2 regions of the Planococcus sp. 11815 genome follow, and region 1 is predicted to be linked to the other one. Evidence: riboswitches for the same ligand, from Rfam matches in the RefSeq annotation. Region 1 holds a riboswitch; the other holds the start of a gene.
What was found. A riboswitch is a leader RNA that binds a small molecule or an ion and turns the genes downstream of it on or off. The one in region 1 is predicted to bind cobalamin.

Region 1 (7,777 bases):
TCTTCCGGCAGTTGAAGTTGAGCCGAAAAAAAAGTAAACTGAGAGTACAGCTTTTCAACTAGAAAGCTAGGACACCTGATAGCGGGCAAGTGCTATGAGCCATTGCGACAAACCCAAGCCCAATGCCTCATGTCACTTTCTCCGCGACCATCAGGCCAAAAAGGTTTTCTGTGCAGGGAATCGATTCCCTTTGCAGAAAGCCTTTTTGCATGCATGAAAACAGAATCCCTGTTAAGTCTTACAAGGGGGTCTCGTCCGCATCCGCCATGCATAGTCCACGCCAAATCGGGTAAAGAAAAGTGGCGGAAAAGAGTATTGCACTTTTGCGGAAAACACTTATACTTTGTAAAGTGATTTCAATCTGATAAATAAAGGAGTTTGATTATACATGGCAGGATTCTGGTATACCGAAAAACAAACTGAAAACTTCGGCATCACAATGAAAATCAATAAAACGCTTCATACAGAACAAACAGATTTCCAATATTTAGAAATGGCTGAAACAGCCGAATGGGGCAATATGTTGTTCTTGGATGGCATGGTCATGACTTCTGAAAAAGACGAATTTGTCTACCACGAAATGGTGGCGCACGTGCCTTTGTTCACGCACCCGAACCCGGAGAACGTATTGGTCGTTGGAGGCGGAGACGGCGGCGTCATCCGTGAAATCCTGAAACACCCATCCGTGAAAAAAGCGACGCTCGTCGACATCGACGGCAAAGTCATCGAGTACTCGAAAAAATTCTTGCCATCGATCGCATCCGGCTTAGAAGATGCACGCGTTGAAGTAATCGTCGGCGACGGCTTCATGCACATCGCGGAATCGGAAAATGAATTCGACGTCATCATGGTCGATTCCACTGAACCGGTCGGGCCGGCAGTGAATTTGTTCTCGAAAGGCTTCTACGCTGGCATTTCGAAAGCCTTGAAAGAAGACGGCATCTTTGTGGCACAATCGGACAATCCGTGGTTCACGCCGGATTTGATCAAGCAAGTGCAAAGCGATGTCAGAGAGATTTTCCCGATTACGAAATTATACCTCGCGAACATCCCGACTTACCCGAGCGGTTTGTGGTCGTTCACGATCGGTTCGAAAAAATACAACCCGCTTGAAGTGCCAGCTGAGCGATTCCACGATATCGAAACAAAATATTACACACCGGAATTGCACAACGCGGCATTCGTTTTGCCGAAATTTGTGAAAGATTTGACGGGTGAATAAGATGCGTTTTGACGAAACCTATTCAGGAAAAGTATTCATCAAAAGCCATCCGAATTACGAAGAGTCGAAAGCAGTCCTTTACGGCATGCCGATGGACTGGACCGTCAGCTACCGTCCCGGCTCGCGTTTCGGCCCGAATAAAATCCGCGAAGTCTCGATTGGGTTGGAAGAATACAGCCCATACCTTGACCGCGAACTTGAAGACGTAAAATTCTTCGATGCAGGGGACATCCCGTTGCCGTTCGGCAATCCGGAAAAATCCCTTCTCGAAATCGAAACCTATGTACACACGTTGTTGGCTGATGGGAAAATCCCAATGGGCATGGGCGGCGAGCATTTGGTGTCATTGCCGGTCATGAAAGCAGTCGCGAGCCGCTACGACGATCTTGCCATCATTCATTTCGATGCGCATACCGATCTCCGTGAAAACTATGAAGGCGAAGAATATTCGCATTCAACGCCGATCCGTAAAATTGCCGATCACATCGGCCCGAAAAACGTCTACTCGTTCGGCATCCGTTCAGGAATGAAAGAAGAATTCGAATGGGCGAAAGAGCAAGGCATGCATTTGTATAAATTCGAAGTGCTCGAGCCCTTGAAACAAGTACTGCCGACACTCGACGGCCGTCCGGTCTACATTACGATCGATATGGACGTGCTCGATCCAGCACACGCGCCAGGCACTGGGACGGTCGATGCTGGCGGCATCACATCGCGCGAACTGCTCGCATCGATCCATGCCATCGCAGCATCGGGCGTCAACGTCGTCGGCTTCGACCTCGTTGAACTCGCGCCAGTTTACGATCATTCCGATCAAACAGCGAACACGGCAAGCAAACTCATCCGCGAAATGATTCTTGGCTGGGTTAAATAAGAAAAGCGGAAGCGCCTGTCCAGCTCCGACAGGCATAAGACGATCTGGCGCAGCGGCGCTCTTTGCCGCACAGCCAGAGTGGCTTATGGCCCCGAGGAGCTAGGCGCTGGAGCTAGACAATAAGAAAAGCGGAAGCGCCTGTTCAGCTCCGACAGGCGTAAGACGAATGACCGAAGCGGCGCTCTTTGCCGCACAGGGCAGTCGGCTTACGACCCGAGAGGCAAGCCGCTGGAGCTGGACAATAAGAAAAGCGAAAGCGCCTGTTCAGCTCCGACAGGCGTAAGACGATCTGGCGCAGCGGCGCTCTTTGCCGCACAGCCAGAGTGGCTTATGGCCCCGAGGAGCTGGGCGCTGGAGCTGGACAAGAAGAAAAGCGGAAGCGCCTTTCCAATTCCAAAAACGAAAACAAAGCCGGCCTGTATTTAACAGGCCGGCTTTGTTTTGCCTAAAACTAAATCACGGCAATGGAAAGCCCTTTGTCATTTATAGAAGCATCGGAGGAGCTGGCTCGGATTAGATTGAAAAAACGGCGCCAATCGGGCTATAATGAAAAGGTTATTATTTATCGGAAAGGCGGATGCACATGAAGAAATCGGTGAAAATCAAATTGACGACGATCATCCGCCAGCCGGGTGCTGAAGATCAAGTGATGGAACTGCGTTCAGAAGGCGTTCTGACCGTGAAAAATGGACGCCGCTATCTGCAATACGATGAGCGGCAAGATGATCTCGATATCCGGACAACGGTCAAACTCGGTGAAACGGATGCGGTCGTGATGCGCAGCGGAGGTTTGCAGATGCGCCTGCCGTTTCTGTTGGATAAGGAACAGACCGGCAATTTGCGCCACGGGGAAGAATCGTTCATGCTCACGACCAAAGCACATGAACTCATCATGACGGAAAGCCGTTTCAAAGTGCGCTATGACTTAGCGCTCGGAAACGATTTTGCCGGCGAATACGAAATGGAAATACAGTTTATGGAGGGAACCAAATGAACGCAGTAGAACAAGTACAGCAAAACATTAAACAGGCGATCGCCGAAGCGGTCCAAAAAGCGGGACTTACAGAAGAACCGGTTCAGGTCCAATTGGAATCGCCGAGAGATAAAGCGAACGGCGATTACGCAACAAACGTGGCCATGCAATTGACGCGTCTTGCGAAAAAGCCGCCGCGCGCAATCGCAGAAGCCATCGTGGAAAACTTGGACACCCAGTCAGCGAATATCGAAAAAGTCGAAATCGCAGGCCCTGGCTTCATCAACATCATCATCAAAAAAGATTATTTGAACGATGTCATCAAAACTGTACTTGAGCAAGGCGAAGAGTATGGCCGCTCGAACTCCGGCAACAGCCAGCGCGTCCAAGTCGAGTTCGTCTCTGCGAACCCGACAGGCGATCTTCATCTGGGTCACGCACGCGGTTCCTCTGTTGGCGATTCGATGTGCAATATCCTGGACCTTGCCGGCTATGACGTGTCCCGTGAGTATTACATCAACGATGCGGGCAACCAGATCAATAATTTGGCTTTGTCGATTGAAGGGCGTTATTTCGAAGCGCTTGGCAAAGGTGAAAGTATGCCTGAAGATGGCTACCGCGGGCAAGACATTATCGATATCGCTGCGGCACTCGTTGAAGAGCACGGTGATAAATTCCTTCATATGACAGAACAAGAACGTTATAAAGCATTCCGTGAACACGGCTTGAAAGTGGAGCTTGCGAAATTGCAGAAAGACTTGGCCGATTTCCGCGTCCATTTCGATGTGTGGTATTCGGAAACTTCCCTTTACGAAAACGGCAAGATCGACGCGGCATTGAAAAAACTGCGCGACAATGGCCATATTTACGAAGAAGACGGCGCCACTTGGTTCCGCTCGACAACATTCGGCGATGACAAAGACCGTGTGCTTATCAAAAACGATGGCACCTACACCTATTTGACGCCGGATATCGCTTACCACGAAGACAAAATCCAGCGCGGCTTCGACAAGCTCATCAATATTTGGGGAGCTGACCACCATGGCTACATCCCACGCATGAAAGCAGCAATCGAAGCGCTTGGCTACGACCGCGATACGCTTGAAGTGAGCATCATCCAAATGGTGCAATTGTATAAAGACGGCGAGAAAATGAAAATGAGCAAACGTACCGGTAAAGCCGTGACGATGCGCGAATTGGTCGACTTGGTCGGCCTAGACGCGGTCCGTTATTTCTTTGCGATGCGCTCCGGCGATTCCCATATGGATTTCGACTTGGATTTGGCCGTTTCCCAGTCCAACGAAAACCCGGTTTATTATTCCCAGTACGCACATGCGCGCATCTGCTCGATCTTGCGCCAGGCAGCGGAGCAGAACTTCACCGCTTCGACTGAGCATCTGGAGCTGTTGACGGACGAAAAGGAAATCGAAGTATTGAAGAAAATCGGCGATTTCCCACAAGTCATCGCAGATGCTGCAAAACTCCGTGCGCCTCACCGCGTCACGACTTATATCCATGAACTGGCGTCGAACTTCCACAGTTTCTATAACGCCAATAAAGTATTGGATGCTAGCAATGAAGAATTGACGCGTTCGCGCCTTGCCCTGATCGAAGGGGTTAAGACGACACTCGCAAATGCCTTGAAGACAGTCGGCGTCCAAGCTCCTGAAAAAATGTAGAAGACAACTAGAGCTTTCGGTGTATAATGGAGTCATCAAATCAACTGAATAGCAATCATGAAGGTGCTTATGTCTAAGAACATGAGTTAAAAGGGAAGCCGGTGCAATTCCGGCGCGGTCCCGCCACTGTATGTGAGAGCAAACTGCAAGGCCACTAGGAGATCCCGGGAAGGCGCAGCAAGCGATGACCACAAGCCAGGAGACCTGCCTTCATGAACACCGAACCGAAAGCTTGCGAGGACAGGCCGGACGCGCTTGTTTTTTGCGAACCCGTCCTGTAAGTCCTCTGCATCCTTTATGCAGGGGACTTTTTTAATGAAATGTGGAAGCGGCTGTTCAGCTCCGACAGGTATAAGACAATCTGGCGAAGCGGCGCTTTTTGCCGCACAGCCAGAGTGGCTTATGACCCGAGGAGCTAGGCGCTGGAACTAGCCACCAAGAAAAGCGTAAGCGGCTGAATGGAGGCTAAGCTAAATGCGCGACGTCCTGTCGCAACGCTTAGCTGACTCACATCCTGTGAGCCCCCGAGCGAGCGCTTGGTAGGGAAAAAACAAAACACCAGGAGGAATAAGGATGAAAAATATATGGAAATTCGGGACGGCTGCAGGAATGGCCGCAATTGTACTGGCTGGATGCGGCGACGAAGCGGCACCTGTCGAAGATCAAGATGTAGAAACACCGGCTGAACCGCCGTCGGAAGTAGCGGAAGCGGAATTCCCGGTTACCTTAGTCGATGCAATGGGCGATGAAGTAGTCATCGAAGAAGAACCGGAATCATTTGTTTCGATGATTCCTTCTAATACAGAAATCGCCTATGAGCTTGGGCTGGGCGAAAAAATGGTCGGCGTTTCGGATTTCGACAATTATCCGGAAGAAGTAGCAGATCTAGAAAAAATCGGCGGCCAAGAATTCAATGTAGAGAAAATCATCAGCCTGCAGCCGGATGTCGTTTTGGCCCATGAATCAGGGCTTGGCATGGGAACTGAAGGATATCAGCAGCTGCGTGATGCCGGATTGAATGTCTTTGTCGTAGAAAACGCAGAAACATTTGATGAAGTATATGAAACGATTTCCGTCATAGGCCAAGTGTCAGGCGCAGTGGAAGCAGCAGACGGGTTAATCGAGGAAATGGAAGCGCAAGTCGCGGAAGTTGAAGAACTGGCGGCTGGTGTCGACGAATCCAAATCGGTCTTCGTAGAGATTGGCAGCGAACCGGAACTTTATACAGCCGGTACAGGTACGTTCATCCATGAAATGCTGACAATGATTCAAGCTGAAAATGTCGCAGGAGGCGAAGAAGGCTGGATCAGCATGGATCCGGAAGCAGTTGTTGCGGCAAACCCTGAAATCATCATCACCACAGAAGGCGGTTATATCGAAAATGCTGCTGAATTGATCAAAGAGCGCAGCGGTTATGCAGATGTGACGGCCGTGCAAGAAGATGCCATTTATGAATTGAACCCTGATACTGTCACGCGTCCAGGCCCGCGTTTGACGGAAGGCTTGATGACTTTGGCAGAAGTGATTTATCCGGAGACATTCAGTGAGTAAATCTGCACTCGCCTATGTAGTCTCCCTGATTTTATTGGGCGGGGCAGTAGTGCTCGGAGTGACGGTCGGGACGGTGCCAATTTCACCGGCGGTTATCTGGAACCCTTCATCGGACGAAGCAGCTGCGAATATTTTATGGAATATCCGCATGCCGCGTGTGGTGCTTGCGGGACTAGTCGGTGCGGCACTTGCGATTGCGGGCGCAGCTTTTCAAGGCTTGCTGAAAAACCCGCTCGCTGATCCATATACTTTGGGAGTGTCGTCCGGTGCCGCTGTCGGTGCCGTGATGACGCTTTTTTTCGGCATCTCCATTCCGTTTCTTGGCCTGTTCACCTTGCCGGTCATCAGCATGATCGGCGCTTTGATCACGATGCTCGCCGTCATGGGTTTTGCACGGCTTGTCGACCGGTCGATGAAGATGGAAACAGTTATTTTGACCGGCATCATCTTCAGTTCATTCCTGGGGTCGATCATGTCTTTGATGATTGCGTTGACCGGTGAAGAACTGCGGCAGATCATCGGCTGGCTGCTTGGCAGCGTGTCGATGCGCGGCTGGCCCTATGTCCAGATGGCGCTGCCGTTTGTGCTTGTCGGTTCATTCGTCTTATGGCTTTACCGCCGTGAATTAAACGCGATGCTATTCGGTGAAGAACGTGCACAACATTTGGGTGTAGACGTCAGGAAGAGCAAGATGGCGATTTTGATCGGCGGATCGGTCCTGACGGGATCAGCAGTTGCAGTATCTGGAACCATCGGCTTTGTTGGCTTGGTCGTCCCGCACATCACGCGCCTCGTATGGGGCTCTGACCACCGCCATGTCTTGCCGTTATCGTTTATCAACGGGGCTGCGCTTTTAATTGTTTGCGACTTGGTGGCGCGGACGATCATTTCACCGACCGAATTGCCGATTGGCGTTATTACTGCGTTTATCGGGGCGCCGGTCTTTGCATTCATCTTTTTCCGCCAGCGCAGAGGAGGGCTTTAAATGTTGCAAATTGAAAAGTTGTCAGGCGGCTATGGCGACAAGAAAATCGTCGACCGCATCTCATTCGGTGTCGAAAAAGGCCGCATGCTTGGCATACTCGGGCCGAATGGCAGCGGCAAATCTACCTTGATGAAATTGATCAGCGGCGTCTTGGAGCCGACAGCCGGCGTTGTCCGGATCGACGGTAAGCCTGTTGGCGATTTCCCAGCTAAGGAATTGGCCCGCAAGATGGCGGTTTTGCCGCAGCTGCATGCGCATGCTTTTTCACACACTGTCCGTGAAACGGTTTCTCTCGGCAGGTATCCGCATCAAAGCGGCTGGTTTTCGTCTTGGTCCGAAGAAGATGAAGCGGCAGTCCAGGAAGCGATGAAGCTCATGGACATCAGCCACTATGAATCGACATTACTTGAAGAGATGTCCGGAGGCGAACAGCAGCGCGTTTTCGTAGCGCAAGCCTTGGCGCAAAACGCGGCGGTCTTGCTCCTTGACGAGC
Region 2 (7,777 bases), 1.5 Mb from region 1:
ACGCTTCCACGACATCCAAGGCATTTGCATATTCATTTCTAGGTTCTGTTAACGCCTGGAGTACGGGCTGTTCATCCATCGTCACTAGATATTGATAGAATTTCATCGCGTGCACATGTTCTTCTCTTGATTGGATCAAATAGAAGTTGGCAAATCCATGATACCCTTTTCCTGAAAAGTACGAGGCCATCGCTGTGTACGCATGTGCTGCCTGAAGTTCGTTATTGAATTGAGCGTTTAACGCCTCTGTCAAATTTGTTGGTAGCATATTGAACTCCTCCTCTATCTTGTTTAGCGTCATTATAGCATGTGCGTTTATTAATCAATAAATGACATACTGCTTTTGCTGCCCCTTATCAATAATGTTGGCAAGGAAAAGGGAAGCACGTTCTCACTCGGGATCCTTTATGGCTAATTATTTTTCAAAAATATTTTTAATTTTCTAAAAATATGTTTAAAAGTTAAACAATTGGAAATTATAGTAAAGACACATTTGAGAAGGAGGGGAGGCACATGTTTGACACGAATTTGGAATTAGGCATTGTGTTGTTTCTGTTTATTTTCGCTTTGGTTGTTTCTTTAATGCTTATATCACAAAAGAGAAAAAATTAGGAGGCAGATTAACTATGTCGATAAAATCGTTTGAGAAAGTCTTCATGTTAGTAGCAGTGGCCATTCTTTTGGTTTCATCAGCATTCAGTTCTGTAGGCGCTGCTCAAGCTGAAGGTCCAATGTTTGAAAAAGGGACCTCGAATGTTAGTCAAAAGGAATTTAATCAAATCAGAAATACCTTGAAAAAAACGGATGAATACCAAGTTTATAAAAAGATTAGTAAAATCAATGCCATCTCCACTGATAACATCATCATCAACACAGTCCCAGGTCCTAAAGGCGATATCGCATATGTCGAATTTATCTTCGATGAACTTGCTAAACAAAGCGAAAACTTGGCTTACGTGCAATTCACGTATGATGTAGCGAACCGTGATGTCATCACAGACCAAGCCCTCTTTGCTAAACAAATGGATGGCGACAATATCAATATCCAGGCAGTCTTCAACCTAGACGGAAAACAAACTGAAGTTTACAACGTAACGGTCGATAATGAAGGAGGCCTTTGGGATCAAGATGGTTTAGAAGTAAGCCATGAAGATTTTGTGGCCAATGCAGAAAAGAACATTAAAGGCGCTAGTCAAAATGCCAGTGACAATGGCAACGAGTTTGTTGCGTATGCTTCTTTTTGTGAATATGCAGTAGGTGCTCTTTGCGGAACGGGCGGCGGTGTGGCGTGTTACGCTCTTGCTGGCGCGTTAGGAATCACAACAGGCCTTGGCGGTCTTGGCCTTGCTGCGATATGTGCGCTTGTAGGAAGTGTTGGCTGCACAGCCGCTACTGATCAAATCTGCAATTAATGACTTGAATACTTCATTTATTCAAAGCAAAAAAGAGCAGCGACGTCGCTGCTCTTTTTTATTTGATAGAAAATCTAATTTGCCATTTTTCTCAAGAGAATAAATGTTATTGTTCTTGTTCATTGCTTTCATAATCAATGATGACTTTCTTGCAAGATTCACACAGAAAAGCATCGACATGGTTGATGGAAAAACGGCTTTGTTCCGATAACAACACAGAACCTTTAGTCAGGCTCGGCTCAGCACTCAGTTTGGATACTTTCGGCACCCATGCGAGTCTTGTGCCACTCTGGATAAATCCTTTTTTCATTTCCGATTGGCAAAATGGGCATGTCAGGCCATTGTGATTTTCCATAGTTCCCCTCCTTAAAGTTTTGCGATAACACTCATTTCCCTGCTATTGTTCAATTACCCTCAAAAATTAGGCATATGCCCAGCTGATAAAACTTTCCTCCCCCTTCCCCCTATTCTAACGACTCATGCTCTAAACATTTTCGTCCAGCCCTCCTAAATCCAAATCAAAAGTGCTACACTGAAACTAAGTAAATAATCATGCAGGGAAAAGGTGCTGATTCGTCAGCGTAACAGGGAATCCGGTGAAAATCCGGAGCTGTTTCCGCAACTGTAAGTGCGTATGAAATAAGAGATGCCACTGGGGAGACCCGGGAAGGCCTTAGAGTAAAGCGATGCACAAGCCAGGAGACCTACCTTTTTCTGAACGTATTTTTGCTCTTCGGAAGATAAGAGGATCTACGGCAACTTTTTCCTATGGACAGCCTTGTGCTGGATATTCGCAATCGTGCCACTCTCTTCGTTGAGAGTGGCTTTTTTTGTCTCTTTTTGAAAGCGATACGTCTGCTGATATTTACGGATTCTATCCAGGAGGTGAACAAATGAAAAAAGACATGCGCTACCTGTGCTACCCGTTCATGCGGGAAAGCGCTTCGACGGTCGATTTCGAGATCCGCACCGATTCCTTGACGACACGGATCGGCGAAGCCATCGCGGTCAACGATGTCCCGCAAATCATCGATGATTTGCGCTGCCTGCAGCCGATGGTTTATCACTTGAACGGCTCGGTGCGCGGGAAAATCGCGATTACCGAACAAGACCTCGCCGAGCTCAGCGACTTGTACGACCGCTACGTGGCGGAAGTGAAAGAGGAAATCGGCCAGTTCGTCCTGCCGCAAGGAACCCACGCTGCGTGCATTCTTCACGTCTGCCGCAGCGAAGCGAAAAAGTCCGTCCGCGCCCTGCACCATGTGATGCTTGAGCGCGAAGTGCCGGAGCATTTGATGGACTATGCCAACCTGCTCGCCAATGTCTTTTTTGTCATGGCCGTGTATGCCAATAAGCAGCACGGCGTCGATGAAATCCCATTCGTCAGCAAATCCTATCCAACAAAACGCATGAAGAAAAAGGAGACTCACTCGTGAAAATCAAATCATTTCTCTTACTCAGCATTCCACTCTCTTTAACACTCGGTGCTTGCCAAGATGATACTGCCGAAGTACCGGCAACAGACGAAACAACAGAAGAAACGCCAACTGAAACTGCAAGCGACGCACCGTACACGGTCACCGATGACCGCGGCGAAGAACTCGAATTCGAGCAAGCGCCTGAAACGATCGTGTCGCTCATCCCGAGCAACACCGAGATCGTCTTTGCACTCGATTCCGGCGATCAATTGGTCGGCGTTACCGACTATGACAACTACCCGGAAGCGGCACAGGACATCGAACGCGTCAGTGATTCCGTGGAATTCAATGCCGAGAAAATCATCCAGCTCGACCCGGATGTCGTTTTGGCTTATTCAACCGGCGAGGCACCGCCTGCCCTTTCCCAACTTGAAGATGCCGACATTCCGGTATTCGTTATCGAATCGGCTACTTCATTCGATGAAGTATACGGCGATATCGAACAAATCGCCTCTGTTCTTGCCAAGGAAGAAAAAGGCGCTGAAGTGATCGAAGGCATCCAAACGCAAATCGAAGATGTCCAAGAACGCCTTGCAGCGGTCGAAGAGCAAAAAGAAGTGTACGTGGAAATCAGCCCGTCTCCAGAAATCTACACAACCGGCAAATCGACGTTCATGCAGGAAATCCTTGACCACGCCCAAGTAACCAATGCCTTTGAAGATCTTGAAGGATGGCCGAGTATCTCCGAAGAAGAAGTCATCACCCGCGATCCCGAAGTCATCTTGACGACCGTTTCTTACGTCGAAGATGCGGTCGGCGATATCGAAGCACGCGACAGCTGGTCTGCCGTAGAGGCAATCGAAAACGACGAAGTGCACTTCATCGATTCCGACATCACTTCCCGCCCTGGACCGCGCATCGGCGAAGCGGTGCAGTTGGTGGCGGAAACGGTGTATCCTGAATTAATGGAATAGATCTATTCATTTGTACTTCAGTCAATAAGAGCAGGCATGTTTTAAGCTATGGCAGTGTTTATCAATTTCCGAGTAATAACGGCACGAGTGCTGCTCTCCCTCTATTTCAGAGGCAATGAATAATCTATTCATCAATAAAAAAACGCAACCGATCAAACCGGTTGCGTCTTTTTCTATTCATAATCCTGCTTCATCACGGATGTCCTGTTCGGTGATCGACCCGCCTTTCCCAGTGCCTTTGACATCTTCAAGTTTAACGCCCAGTTCTTTGGCTAGATGGCGCAGTCTCGGCGATACGCGGGTAAAGCTCGCGGTCTCTTGTGCCGCTTCGTTTTCTTCCGCCTGTTCGAGGTGGACTTTTTCAGAAGCCCCCGTGTTCTCGGCAGCTTGTCCTTTCGGATCGATAACTGCAAGCAATGTGCCGGCTTTCGCGGAATCTCCGCGCTTCACGTGAATCTTCTTCACCGTTCCGCTCGTTTCGGCACGAATTTCTGACACCGCTTTTTCCGTTTGCACTTCACACAACACGGCGCCTTCTTTGACGTAATCTCCCTCGTCCACGAACCACAGGACAATCAAGCTCTCATCGGTATCTTCAGACAGCTTCGGCAAAGTCACATCATGCATCCAATCGCCTCCTCTTACGCTTCATCCATCATCTGTTTGACTGTCTCGACGATTTTATCCGGTCCCGGCAAGACGAAATCTTCGAGCACATGGCTGTACGGAATCGGCACATCCGGAATTGCCAATCGCTTGATCGGCGCTTCGAGTTCATAAAGCGCTTCTTCTGAGACGATCGCCGCGATTTCAGCAGTCATGCCATACGAACGGTAATCTTCATCGACGACGACCAGCCGATGCGTTTTCTTCACTGAATTGAGGATCGTGTCTTTATCGATCGGCGCCAAGGATCGCAGGTCGATGACTTCCGCTTCGATGCCATCTTGTGCGAGTCGCTCTGCCGCTTCCATCGCATAATGCGTCATCATCTGGATGCCGACGATGGTTACGTCTTTCCCTTCCCGCATGACATTCGCCTTGTCGAGCGGCACGGTATACGATTCTTCCGGCACATGGCCGACCGCATAATCGAGCTGGTCCATCCAGCCGAGTCCTTGAAGCGATTTATGGAACATGAACACAACCGGATTGTCGTCACGGATCGCGGACGTCATCATGCCTTTTAAGTCATACGGTGTACTCGGCGCGACCACTTTCATCCCCGGCATATGCGCGAACGTCGCATACAAAGTTTGCGAGTGCTGCGCAGCATCGCTATAGCCGCCGCCGACCGCCGTCATGAGCACCATCGGCAAGCGCACATTGCCGCCGGACATGTACGGGATTTTCGCCATATGGTTGTAGATCTGGTCCATGCAGACGCCGAAGAAATCGACGAACATCAATTCCGCAATCGGCCGCATGCCTTCTGCCGCCGTTCCGATTGCCGCTCCGATGAACGCTGTCTCGGAAATCGGCGTATCAAGCACGCGCTCCGGCCCGAACTGTTCCATCAAGCCTTGCGTCGAACCGAAAATCCCGCCGTATTTTCCGATATCCTCCCCGAGCACGAATACGTTTTGATTGTTCTCCATCTCCTGGGCAATCGCTTCCGCCATCGCTTTATTGCCCGTCAGCATTCTTTTTTTCGCTGTCTCCATTTCGGAATCTCTCCTTTTCGGCTTAAGATGTAAAGACATCGTCCAATGCGGCTTCAGGTTTTGGATAGTCGCTTTCGCGTGCGAATTGATAAGCATCATCGACTTCTTTTTTGGCGCGTGATTCGATCTCTTCCAGTTCCGCTTCAGTTACTTGTTCGGCCTCCAATAGCTGCTGGCGCAGTTTCATGATCGGGTCGCGCGCCCGCAGTCCCGGCACTTCTTGTTTGTCGCGGTACAATTCCGGGTCGCCCTGGAAATGGCCGAGGAAGCGGAAAGTCTCGATTTCGATGATTGTCGGGCCTTGGCCGTTGCGCGCCCGATTGACCGCTTCTTCAGACGCCTTGTACATCGCGATCGGATCATTATCTTTTACATAAGCCCCCGCTACGCCATACGCCGAAGCGCGCAGGTCATTCGATTCGACAGAAGTCGACGCCGTTTTTGGAACCGAAATGCCGTACGAATTGTCTTCGACGACGATGATGAGCGGCAAATTCCACAGCGCCGCTAAGTTCAGCGATTCGTGAAACGCGCCGGCATTCGCTGCGCCTTCTCCGATAAACGCGACGGCAACCCAGTCTTTCCCTTTCATCTTACTAGCCATTGCCGCGCCGACTGCATGAGGAATGCCAGCTGCCACGATGCCGCCGCACGAAAACTTCACTTCCGGATCGAACAAATGCATATGGCCGCCTTTGCCTTTTCCGAGCCCCGACTCCTTGCCGAAAATCTCCGCCGTCATTTTTTTCAGATCGACGCCTTTGGCAATCGCGTGATGGTGTGGGCGGTGAGGTGCGGTCACCGTATCGTCTTTCGTCAAATGCACCATCATGCCTGCGGCGGCAGGTTCCTGTCCGGTCGCGAGATGCATTTCACCTGGCACGGGGCCTTCACCGATATTGAACACCGGTGACTTGCCTTCCGTATACGCCTCCACCATCTGGTCTTCGTAATAGCGGATCTTGACCATTTGCTCGTACATCCACATCAGCTTGTCGACGGATACAGAAGGCTGTTTTTCTTCGAACTTAGTCACTGCTACTCCTCCTTTTTTACTCCATAAATTCGGATGGCGTGCGACAAATTCCATAGGCCTAAACACTCTCAGTGTACTCTTCTTCAATAAGTATTTCAATATTCTGATAATAAAAGACTAGAGAATTTACAAATCCACTGATTTCCTTATTTAATGGAACAAACTTTTACAAACTAATTAAAAATGCAGCTACTCATCCTTCCCTTTCAAATTTGTAATATCGCTAAACAACAATTATTTATTGATAAACGATAAATAAGTCGCTATACTTTAAGTATTAACAAGCAAAGAGGTGGGTTTTATGAAACGGGAGACTTTGTTTTTAAAAGTGGTGTTGTTCCTCATGGCGCTGCCGGTCATCGCGTTGTGCATCTTCGTGGTGCTGCCACTTTCGAGCATTATCCAGGACGGGCCGGACCAGCTGGCATTTCTGCAGTATGTCTTTATCTTCATGCTCTACGCAACCGCGGTCGCTTATTTCCTGGCGCTGTACCAGACGTTTAAATTATTGAGTTTCATCGATGACAACACCGCCTTTTCTGTGCGCTCAGTGAAGGCAATCAAAAACATCAAGCTGTGTGCCCTTGCGATCACGGGCATCTATTTTCTCGCGATGCCGCTGTTTTACATGATCGCAGAAATCGACGATGCGCCAGGCCTCATTTTGATGGGCGCTGGCATCGGTTTCGCCGCATTCGTCATCGCCGTTTTTGCAGCGGTTTTGCAGAAGCTGCTGACGCACGCCATCGACATCAAATCAGAAAATGATCTTACGGTCTGAGGTGATCTAATGCCAATCGTCATAAATCTCGATGTCATGCTCGCTAAGCGCAAAATGAGCATGACCGAGCTATCCGAAAAAGTCGGCGTCACCATGCCCAATCTGTCCATCCTGAAAAACGGCAAAGCGAAAGCAATCCGTTTCTCGACGCTTGAAGCCATCTGCAAAGTGCTCGACTGCCAGCCAGGCGATGTATTGGAATACCAGGAGGAAGAATAGTCCTGACTTCCTTCGCTTTTTGGAAACAGTAAATTTCAGAGCATCTTGCTCATTCTTCGAAACCAAAGGAGGAAAAGATCTTGCTGACAAAACTGGTCGCTGCATTTAATCTAGCCATGTCGTTAGGCGCGTTTTTTATGGGCATTTCCATGCTGCCGTTCATGGGGATGTTCGTGGAGTTCCCGCCCGAGTGGGTCGGCGTCATGCCTTTTACTAGTTGGCCTGCTTTAGCTATTTATGGAATGGTTGTCTTTGGAATCGGAAACGCTGTGG

Region 2: linked by a shared signal. The riboswitch ahead of M1Q06_RS04255 (hypothetical protein) and the one ahead of M1Q06_RS13485 (ABC transporter substrate-binding protein) in region 1 are both predicted to bind cobalamin.

What each region holds. Positions count from the first base shown of each region.
Region 1 covers NZ_CP096991.1:2,680,202-2,687,978, reverse strand. Annotated here, with positions in the region: gene speE (spermidine synthase) at 389-1,222, shown strand; gene speB (agmatinase) at 1,224-2,096, shown strand; gene M1Q06_RS13495 (DUF1934 domain-containing protein) at 2,680-3,090, shown strand; gene argS (arginine--tRNA ligase) at 3,087-4,748, shown strand; cobalamin riboswitch at 4,793-4,974, shown strand; gene M1Q06_RS13485 (ABC transporter substrate-binding protein) at 5,322-6,299, shown strand; gene M1Q06_RS13480 (FecCD family ABC transporter permease) at 6,292-7,284, shown strand; gene M1Q06_RS13475 (adenosylcobinamide amidohydrolase) at 7,285-7,777, shown strand, end outside.
Region 2 covers NZ_CP096991.1:835,081-842,857, reverse strand. Annotated here, with positions in the region: gene M1Q06_RS04270 (ferritin) at 1-268, opposite strand, end outside; gene M1Q06_RS04265 (halocin C8 precursor-like protein) at 627-1,412, shown strand; gene M1Q06_RS04260 (PF20097 family protein) at 1,519-1,767, opposite strand; cobalamin riboswitch at 1,959-2,138, shown strand; gene M1Q06_RS04255 (hypothetical protein) at 2,306-2,848, shown strand; gene M1Q06_RS04250 (ABC transporter substrate-binding protein) at 2,845-3,804, shown strand; gene M1Q06_RS04245 (biotin/lipoyl-containing protein) at 3,982-4,431, opposite strand; gene M1Q06_RS04240 (alpha-ketoacid dehydrogenase subunit beta) at 4,446-5,468, opposite strand; gene M1Q06_RS04235 (thiamine pyrophosphate-dependent dehydrogenase E1 component subunit alpha) at 5,491-6,456, opposite strand; gene M1Q06_RS04230 (DUF2975 domain-containing protein) at 6,806-7,285, shown strand; gene M1Q06_RS04225 (helix-turn-helix domain-containing protein) at 7,295-7,504, shown strand; gene M1Q06_RS04220 (hypothetical protein) at 7,585-7,777, shown strand, end outside.